Regions from separate parts of the Salmonella sp. GDC200615 genome, predicted to be linked through region 1. Evidence: predicted binding sites of a transcription regulator. Region 1 holds the regulator's gene; the other holds the start of a gene.
What was found. Region 1 encodes CRP, which controls carbon source genes, mostly activating them, when cyclic AMP is high. Its sites were predicted from a motif close to ATGTGANNNNNNTCACAT; they were not measured.
Positions count from the first base shown of each region.

Region 1 (5,153 bases):
GAAGGAATGCAGCGCTTTGCGCAGGCGGTAGGGAAGGTGGTTGCCTGATGGTAGATTGCCGGATAAGCGTAGCGCATCCGGCAGTCGGTCTTAACTTTTTGTATCCCGTAGCCGCTTACTCAGCCAGATACCGTGATGCGGACGCTGACGCCAGGCCATCGACGAAATGGTGTGCATGGTGTTCAGATGGCCAATGATGCGCTGTAAATGTTGTTCCAGAGTGCTCAATAAGCCATGTGACGGCATGTCCGGCGACTCCAGAATATTGACATCGCCGGAGCCGCCTGGCCTGTCGTACTCCAGGCGCTGCTGGCAGCGCTGAATCGCAATCTCGCAAGATTCCAGATAGCGCTGCGCCAGATCAGGCGTCAGCATGGTGTGTTCCCGCGCCAGCGTCGTCATAGCGTTGATATGCTCGACAATAAACTGGCTGTGCGTGACCCACAGTTTCATATCCGACAGATAGTGGGTATTGAATCCGGGTTCCTGCATTGCCTGATTTAACGAGTTGAATAACGTGTTATGCGCCTGGTTGACCCGCATTCTTTGATAAGCGAGCGGGGTGGCCTGCGGATCGTTACTGAGGATCAGTCGGATAGCTTCTTGATCGGCTTCCAGCGCATCATGGGCGTTTTTACGTAATAGCCCGCTTTGCCATTGCGGCCACAGCCAGACCATGCCGCCAAAGGCAATTAAACAGCCAATCAGCGTATCGATCAGCCTCGGCACAATAAACTGCTCTCCGTTTAACGTCAGTAACTGGATGGTGTATACCGCCGTCACCGTAAAGCCGACCGTCGCCCAGCCGTAGTTTTTACGAATAATCAGATAACTTGCCAGCGTTAGTACCAGCATGACCGCCAGCGTAATGCTTTCGGGAATATGTAAGTGCAGCGTGACGCCGGCAATCACCAGGCCGACCAGCGTTCCGACTGAACGGTGCAGAATACGTACGCGCGTCGCGCCATAGCCGTTTTGGGTGACAAACAGCACCGTCATGAGTATCCAGTACGGTTTAGGCAGGTGCAACGCACTGCCCATCAGACTGGCGATGCTCATCATCACGCTGATGCGTCCGGCGTTGCGTAGCGCCGGTGATTTAAGAGACATATAATTTTTCAGCGCCGGAAGTAGCGGCAAACGACGCTGTTTATCGGCCATCAGGTCGCGGGCGTACAGCGGCCGCTGAGTACGCAGCACACGGGCGATTCGACTGAAGTGCCAATAGCAGAACTGGCCTACCGGATTTTCAGGATGCTGATTGGCGATTTTCTCCAGAGCGCCAATCTGTTTTTCCATGGAGAAGCGCGTCGGCAGACGATGATAAAGAATGTCATCCGCCAGCACGCGCAGACGGGCGGCGACCGTTTGCGCATTCCAGCGAATCACCTCTTCCGCATGGCTGCGTTCTACCAGTTTCTGTACCTCTTCCGGCTGATGCAAGCTGACGGAGATGTGCTCCTGCAAATCCATCGCTTCCTGAAAAGCCCGTAACAGGCGCTTGTAATCATTATTGTTGTGCGCCGAAAGCATATGCATCTGTTGGTAACACTGGGTAATGAGATCGACCGCTTTTTGCTGGCGTATCAGCAGGGGAGGCAGCGCTTTTTCCGGATCGATATGTTGGGTGAGCAGGCTGTATTTCGCTTCGCAATAATCGGCCAGTTCACGGTATAACAAACTCAATGACTCGCGCAGCGGCTGTTCGCGCCATAGCCAGAACCAAAACCAGTTAAACACGCCGTACCATAGCGTGCCCAGCGCATAAATGAGCAGCGGCTCCCAGACGGGCATGTATCCTGCAAGACTCAGGGTAAAGATGGCGGCAATCAGCGACGCTGGCAGTAACCGCGCGTGAAGCGGGCTAATTTCCGCCGTCACGCCAAGCACCAGCGTGAGCCCGGTCAGGATCAACGGCAGGGGGATGGATTCCGCCAGCAGAAGTTGCGTTACCAGACTGCATCCGGCGAACAGCGACGCGCCGATGATCAGGCGTTTAAAAAAACGTTTGTGCGGGGTATCCAGACCTGCAATGTTGCAGCAGGCGGGAACGAGAGAGAAAAGCAAGCCCAGGTGTAGCTGGCCTATCAATAAACCGACAGCCACAGGCAGACACAGCACCAGCGTTTGCCGTAGTGCGTAATTAATCTCTGGGTGATAAATCAGTCTTCGCCACATCGATGCAAACAAAAATGGCGCATGATAAAACGCGCCATTCTGACGGAATTAACGGGTGCCGTAGACGACGATGGTCTTGCCATGCGCGGAGATCAGGTTTTGATCTTCCAGCATTTTCAAAATACGACCAACGGTTTCGCGGGAGCAGCCGACGATCTGGCCGATTTCCTGACGGGTGATTTTGATCTGCATCCCATCCGGGTGCGTCATGGCATCGGGCTGTTTCGCCAGATTCAGCAGCGTCTGAGCGATACGCCCGGTGACGTCAAGGAAGGCGAGGTTACCTACTTTTTCAGAGGTGACTTGTAAGCGACGAGCCATCTGGGAAGAGAGGCGCATCAGAATATCCGGGTTGACCTGGATTAATTGGCGAAATTTTTTGTAGGAAATTTCAGCGACCTCACATGCGGTTTTCGCACGTACCCAGGCGCTGCGTTCCTGGCCTTCTTCAAACAGGCCCAGTTCACCAATAAAATCACCCTGATTCAGATAAGAAAGGATCATTTCTTTCCCTTCTTCATCTTTGATCAGCACTGCCACGGAGCCTTTAACGATGTAGTACAGCGTTTCTGCTTTTTCACCCTGGTGAATCAGCGTGCTCTTTGACGGGTACTTATGAATGTGGCAATGAGACAAGAACCATTCAAGAGTCGGGTCTGTTTGCGGTTTGCCAAGCACCATGCGCGGTTATCCTCTGTTATAAGCTGTCTCCAGAGCCAGAAAACGGCACTGTCTCTGGGGTTGCAAAAATATACTTCCCGCTACCTGGGAAGGGGGCTACGAAAATAGATTGTAGCCTGTAATGTGATGTCCTCTGCATACATGCAGTACGTCAATGTATTACTGTAGCATCTTGTCTGTTTTAGCATAGCTTTCGCCGTGTGTCTCTTGGTGTCTCGCTTCAGCATGACCCAGGTCGCCTTCCATTGCGACTTTTGTTGTATGCGCGTAATCTTTCAGGAAAATTGAAACATTGGAGTTACGAAATATGCAAGCGCGTGTAAAGTGGGTTGAAGGGCTCACGTTCCTCGGAGAGTCCTCCTCCGGCCACCAGATTTTAATGGATGGTAACTCCGGTGACAAAGCGCCGAGTCCGATGGAGATGGTATTAATGGCGGCTGGCGGATGTAGCGCTATTGATGTGGTATCAATCCTGCAAAAGGGCCGTCAGAATGTCACCAACTGCGAAGTGAAGCTGACATCCGAGCGCCGGGAAGACGCGCCGCGCCTGTTTACGCACATTAATCTGCATTTTATCGTTACCGGCAGCGATCTGAAAGAGGCTGCCGTCGCGCGCGCTGTCGATCTCTCCGCGGAAAAATATTGCTCGGTGGCGCTAATGCTGGAAAAAGCGGTCAATATTACCCATTCGTATGAAGTGATTGCGGCGTAACATGTGATGCCGGATGGCGGCGTGGCTTTATCCGGCCTACCCGTTTTTATCTCGTAGGCCCGATAAGCGTAGCGCCATCGGGCATTTCACCACGGTTATTCGATTTTTTTGCCTTCCATTAATCGCTGCACCAGCGGCAACATAATCAGCTCCATCGCCAGCCCCATTTTGCCGCCCGGCACCACTAATGTATTAATGTGAGAAATGAACGAGCCCTGGAGCATCGCTAGGAGCCAGGGAAAATCGATCCCTTCCAGATTGCGGAAATGGATCACCACAAAACTCTCATCCAGCGAGGGAATACCCTTTGCGGCGAACGGATTGGACGTGTCGACGGTCGGTACGCGCTGGAAGTTGATATGGGTACGCGAGAACTGCGGCGTAATGTAATTGATGTAGTCGTCCATGGAACGCACCACGGAATCCATCACCGCTTCACGGGAGTGTCCGCGCTCGCTGGTGTCGCGAATCAGTTTCTGAATCCACTCGAGGTTGACGATAGGCACCACGCCAACCAACAGATCAACATGACGCGCGACATCATGTTGCGGGGTGACGACGCCGCCGTGCAGTCCTTCATAAAACAGCACATCGGTCGGTTCGGGAAGCGGCTGCCAGGGGGTAAACGTGCCGGGAACCTGATTCCACGGTACGGCTTCATCATAGGTATGCAGATATTTACGCGACTGGCCTTTACCCGTCTGCCCGTACTCAATAAAGGTATGTTCCAGTAGGCTGAAGTCATTGGCTTCAGGCCCGAAATAGCTGATATGCCGCCCGGCGTCACGCGCTTTGCGGATCGCCATATCCATTTCCGGGCGGGTGTAACGATGAAAACTGTCGCCTTCCACCTCGGCGGCGTGCAGATTTAACTGCGCGAAAATTTTACGAAACGCGAGGCTGGTGGTGGTGGTCCCCGCGCCGCTTGACCCTGTTACTGCTATCACCGGATGTTTGGCTGACATGGCAACTCCATGATTGAGCTTTAGAATAATGTATTGTCGGCAAAGGCGTTTTATTCGCGAAACTGCTTTTTCGGCATAATATTGACCGTTTCATGTAATTCAGACCATACCAGCACGGCCTCGCCGGATTGCAGTTGGAGTTTTACGTCAGCGACTTTTTGTTCAAGCGAACGTTCATGTTCACCATAATCGGTGCCTTCGCGCAACACAAAGCTTTCGATCAGGTTGTCCAGCGTGTCGGGGGCGAGCCCCTGCCAGGGAATGATCATGATGACGCCTCCAGGTACGTTGTCAGCCAGTCAGGAATTCGGCGTTCCAGCCACATTTCAGGGCGCAGCGGCGTACCGCCGATAAATCCTACGTGTCCGCCATGCTCAGTTAGCTGATACTCCACCTGCGGGGGCAGATCTTCCGCTTTAGGGATCACATGATGATCCATAAACGGATCGTCTTTAGCGTGAATAATCAGCGTCGGTTTAGCAATCTGGTTAAGCAACGGCATGGCGCTACACTGACGATAGTAGTCGATGGCGTCGGCAAAGCCGTGAATTTTCGCGGTGATCAGGTCGTCAAACTCGCGAATACGGCGCATTGATTTCAGTTGCGCCAGATTCACC
Region 1 is NZ_CP192247.1:414,360-419,512, forward strand. Features, by position in the region: gene argD (bifunctional acetylornithine/succinyldiaminopimelate transaminase) at 1-48, shown strand, start outside; gene ACQ29O_RS01850 (YccS/YhfK family putative transporter) at 91-2,178, opposite strand; gene crp (cAMP-activated global transcriptional regulator CRP) at 2,227-2,859, opposite strand; gene ACQ29O_RS01860 (OsmC family protein) at 3,167-3,571, shown strand; gene ACQ29O_RS01865 (phosphoribulokinase) at 3,667-4,536, opposite strand; gene ACQ29O_RS01870 (YheU family protein) at 4,587-4,805, opposite strand; gene ACQ29O_RS01875 (hydrolase) at 4,802-5,153, opposite strand, start outside.

Region 2 (5,153 bases), 140 kb from region 1:
GTTGTGGTCGTTCAGGTTGATATCAATGGGACCGTATATAATGCTGAAAAAAATGCCGATGGCGTTTGGTTCTTTACGCCAGGTACACCGTTAGCTGATGGTTCCTATACGATATCGGTAATCGCAAGCGATGCCGCGGGTAATCAGAAAAACTCGTTACCCATTACCGTTACGATCGACAGTACGCTGACGGTGCCGGAGATTGCGTTGGCAGCAGGTGAAGACAATGGCGTTTCAGACAGCGATAACGTGACGAATCACACCCAGCCTAAGTTCACGCTGCAGCATATTGATGCTGATGTGACCGGGATGACCGTAAACGTGACGCATAACGGCGTGACAGACACCTATCAGGCGACGCAAGGCGCGGATGGCTGGACCTTCACGCCGCCAGCCGCCTGGAATGATGGTACCTACACGCTGAGCGTGACGGTGGTGGATCGCGCGGGGAACTCACAGCAATCTGCTTCGCTAGCGGTGACGGTTGACTCAACGGTGACGGTAACAGCGGATAGCCAGCATGACGATGCGAGCGATGACGCCACGGCAACAGCGGTTACTCCACCGGAGTCTGAAACAGTGAATGCCGAAAGCGCTACGCATCTTCGTACAGTGCCGTCTGCGGCGGAAGAAAGCGTGGTGAAGGAGACAGCCTATAGTATTACATTGTTAAACGCTGACTCTGGGGATGAAATAGATCGTTCAATTAGTCAGACACCTTCTTTTGAAATATCAGTACCTGAGAATATTGTTAATGTCAGTATTATGTTTGAAGGAGAAGAGTTTACTCTGCCGATAACTAACCAGAAAGCAATATTCGAAGTTCCGCTATCTTTGGAAGATGGTGAATATACTATGGACGTGAAATTCATTGATAAAGACAATGATTTCCTGATTAAGGAGAAAACATTCTCAGTCGATCACTCCTCGGCGGATATTGTGAACGCAATGAATGCAAGAGGAAAGACCGAGGATGATATTAATGATTCCCCTTCCACGAGTTCTGTAGGGCACAACAATAACGGCGCTATTGATGTTTTCGCCGTTAATGAAGTTACGCTACCTGTAGATAATCAAGAAGAACACGCATAATAACGGAGGCCCCTCACCTTTGGGTGAGGGGGTTTACTTATGGATAAAAAACTAGAACCTTATTATTTAAGTGCGGAAACGGCATTATCTATAGTGTCTAAAAAATTCAACATAAAAATTGATATCAAAGAGGATGATATAAATTTAAGATTTAAAAAGTACGACAGAAATAACACTGATGACTCTATACAAATGAAGAATTTCTTTTTGTCGTTAGGGCTTTCTCTACAGGATATATTATTTAATAATGGTGAGGATTTACTAAATGAGCCTATGCCGATTTTACTATTAACACCAGAAATGAAGTGGATGGTGTGTGTGAGTGGCGGGCAAAAAATAAAGTTGGTAAACGCGCGCGGTGAACTCTGTTATGTTGAAATTGAAGATGAATATTTAAAAGAGTTATCTGCATTTAGTATACTACCTTTAAATAAAGTTGTTGATAGTATAAGAGTAAAAAATATCATAAAAAACTCTTTATCGATGAACAAGATTTTTTATACTAAATACTTTTTTTCATCTCTTTTTATGGCAATTTTTGCGTTAACTATCCCAGTATTTAGTAATCTGTTCTATGATAAGCTTGTTCCAAGCGCTTCGGTTTCATCTTTATTTGGCGTGGCTATAATTGTTGCTGTATTTATTGTTTTTGAGTTTATCCTTCGTACTTCGAAAGATATTTATCAGTCTATCACAGCAAGGCAGGATGACGTCGATATTGATATCGCATTTCTTGAAGCGGTACTTTATAGTAAAAAGAAAAATGGCAGATCCATGTCATCAGCATTTGTGCTATGGAATGAGTTTCAGAAAATTAAACCCGTTTTATTAAACTCGATCTTTCAACGTATAGCCGATATTCCAATATTTATTATATTTCTCATTGTTATATATGTAAATTTAGGTCTGGTTGTTATTGTACCTATTACCATGTTTATCGTCTCTATTATTATTTCCCTCGTTAACCACCATTATACTAATGAGTTAATGAACAAACAAAAAGAAGGACAGAAGAACAGGAATATTTTTATCTCAGAAGTTTTCTTATCTATTAAAATGATCCATACCTTAAATAATCAAGGTTTACTTTTTGATTGGGTTAATACGTCAAATGAACAGTCGTATCTTAACCTGAAGATAAGGAAATTAAATCTTATCTATCAATCTATATTGGGGAGTATGTCATCTATTACCCAAATAACTATTATGGTAATAGCCTTTTTTATGGTAATCAAGGGTGATGTTACTACTGGCGCAATTGTTTCATCTGTCATTGTCTCTGGCCGTATTTCCGGGATCATTTCGAATTTTTCTTCTACATTAATCTCTATTTTATCAGCAGAAAAAACCGGTAAGGATCTGCTTTCTTTTTTTGATGAAGATCAGGCAGAAAAAACACCGGCATTACAGTCAATATCAAAGTGCAATGGCGATATCTCTATCCGGGGCGTGAGTTATCAGTATGATGCTCAATCTCCGATGATTATTAACCGACTGTCTATAGACATACCTGCGGGGCAACGTGTCGCGGTGGTAGGCGAATGCGGAGCAGGAAAAAGCTCATTACTGGGAATGCTATCTGGCTACCTTTCGCCAACAGACGGTGCCATTTTATATGATGGATATAACTTAGGACATTTATCGCAGAACTTTTTTTCTCAGCATTTAAGCGTGGTGACGACACATGATGTTTTATTCACCGGAACCATTGAAAGTAATTTCGCGTTAAAACCGCAAAACGACAGGGGCCGGGTACTCAAGGCGCTTCAGCTGGCGAACTGTGGTTTTATCTTGCAACATCCTATGGGGCTGAAGTTTCCGGTGAATTTTATGGCTAAAAACCTGTCATCCGGACAGCAGCAGCAGTTATTATTAGCACGTAGTCTGAGTAGTGACGCCAGCGTCTTTTTATGGGATGAACCAACATCAAATCTGGATGAGAATACCGAGAAGCAAATTTTTGATAACTTAGATGAGTTTATTCATGGGAAAACGTTGATCATGGTGACGCATCGTCGATATCTGATAAAGTATTTTGACCGGGTCCTGGTAATGAAAGGTGGAAAAATAATCCGTGATTGTTCTCCGGATAAATTATTAATGTAAAATAAGCAGCGCTTGTCGCTGTTATCAGGTGGTACTGCTTAATAAAAAAGACCCGTTGCACAAACGGGTCTTTTTTGTCATTTAACGAGTCGGCAACGTCTTCAATAAGTTTAGCTCGATTCTGTTAGGGCTATTCCACTTGCCATTTTTGGATAACCACACCTGGCGGCCCTCATCAACGGCAATGCGAGGGACGTGATGGTGCGCAAGGCTACCCCTGGCGCGCGATTCCGCGTTGAGATAACCGGTGGGCGGCTTCAGCGGCAGCGATAGCGTATCAGGTCAGCACCATCGGCCATTCTGGCGGGGTCTGGCTCATCGTTTCGACCATTACGGCTTCAATGTTATGCCAGATCGCAGCGAGATCCATCATGGTAATACCGAGTAAACCGGTGGCAAACCAGCAGGCGGATACCACGCCCAGACCGCTACTGATCACCGCCAGACCAATATAATCTGATTTACGGAAACGGATATTGAGCGTGCTGGCTAAAAACATGAGCACGGCGCTCAGCAGTTGCCAGCGGAGAAGAACGACACCAGTGGTTATGGCAGCCATGAAACATTTCCTCTGAATAGACCTTTGTCCAGGACAGCACGGCGTTGTTCCCGGGAAACGTGGGACATTCTGGCTATCAACGGACATCACATCAACATCGAATGAAACATTGTTTCTATTTCATTGTTTTTGTGAACTATATCACAAAAAACAGCTTGTTCGCCAGATCGGCAATGTATTTTTTGTGCGTTTTATAACCGTATTTTTTGTGTGAATTCTACGCGTCCGTAGAGAAACTGCCGGAAAGCAAAGATGTATTATTACTACTCTTTTATTTTTTTCGTGAAATTCAGACCTGATAAAAATATCAAGTTATTTATCAAAAGAAAGGAGTAAAGATGTATACCCCATCGTTTACTTGAGTATAAATCTGATATTATCAAAAATATTTAGTGTCCTGCCTGGTATGCGAAAGAGATTGCGCGTAGTTATTAATGGTAAATGTTGATCGGTAAAAGTCTGTTGCTAATATTGATAAATTCATGCACCGTAAACCTCCATTTGGTTCACGTCTTATTTTGCCAACAATAGTCACAAATAATGCAGGGAAATAGGCTGAAAATGAGTCAAAGCACACGACGCAAGGTGTTGAGATTTCTCGGAACGATCATTGTGGTGTTACTTCCTATATTGCTGGCGATCTGGTTTGCTCATATCCGGGCAGTCTCTGAAACCAGAAATCAGTTACATTCATTTGCGCAGTTGGTATTAGATAAAACGGAGCGGGTTATCCTGCAAGCAGATTTAGCCCGCGATGCCGCTGAACAATATCAGGGGCAAGCCTGTACGCCAGCCCATCAACAGCGAATGCTGAATATTATCCGCGGTCGTTTGTACATTAATGAGTTGATTTATGCTAAGGGCCAGCGTTTTCTATGCTCTACGGTTATGACGCCAACAAGTCCTTATTTTATTCCCCGCGCTGACTATAAACGAAAGCCTGACATCGCTATTTATTACTATCGTGATACGCCTTTTTTCAACGGTTATAAAATGACATATATGCAGCGGGGAAACTATGTCGCGGTTATCAATCCCTTATCTTATAGCGAGGTGATGTCAGACGATCCGGCGTTGGCCTGGGGAATGTATGATACGGTGACCAACACCTTTTTCTCCCTGAGTGAACAGGCGCAGGCTGATCAGCTATTACCTTTGGTACGACGGAGTGAACCTGTGTTCCAACAGGGTGAGCGTTTTTATACTCTGGTTAAATCAGCAAAACGACCGGTTGCCACGATTGTTTCAACCTCAAAGCAACGCTTTTACCAGAACCTCTTTCATCAGCTTACGTTAACGCTACCGTTAGGGATCATCTGTAGCATTATCGTCTTATTTATGTGGTCACGATCCCGGCAGGCATATTACTCACCGCGTCGATTGCTGCAACGGGCCA
Region 2 is NZ_CP192247.1:549,435-554,587, forward strand. Features, by position in the region: gene siiE (non-fimbrial adhesin SiiE) at 1-1,092, shown strand, start outside; gene siiF (SPI-4 type I secretion system protein SiiF) at 1,132-3,198, shown strand; gene ACQ29O_RS02545 (YjcB family protein) at 3,476-3,757, opposite strand; gene ACQ29O_RS02550 (EAL domain-containing protein) at 4,319-5,153, shown strand, end outside.
Region 2: ACQ29O_RS02545 (YjcB family protein) is a predicted target of CRP. The motif match lies at 3,887-3,904, and genes of this name have one in related genera.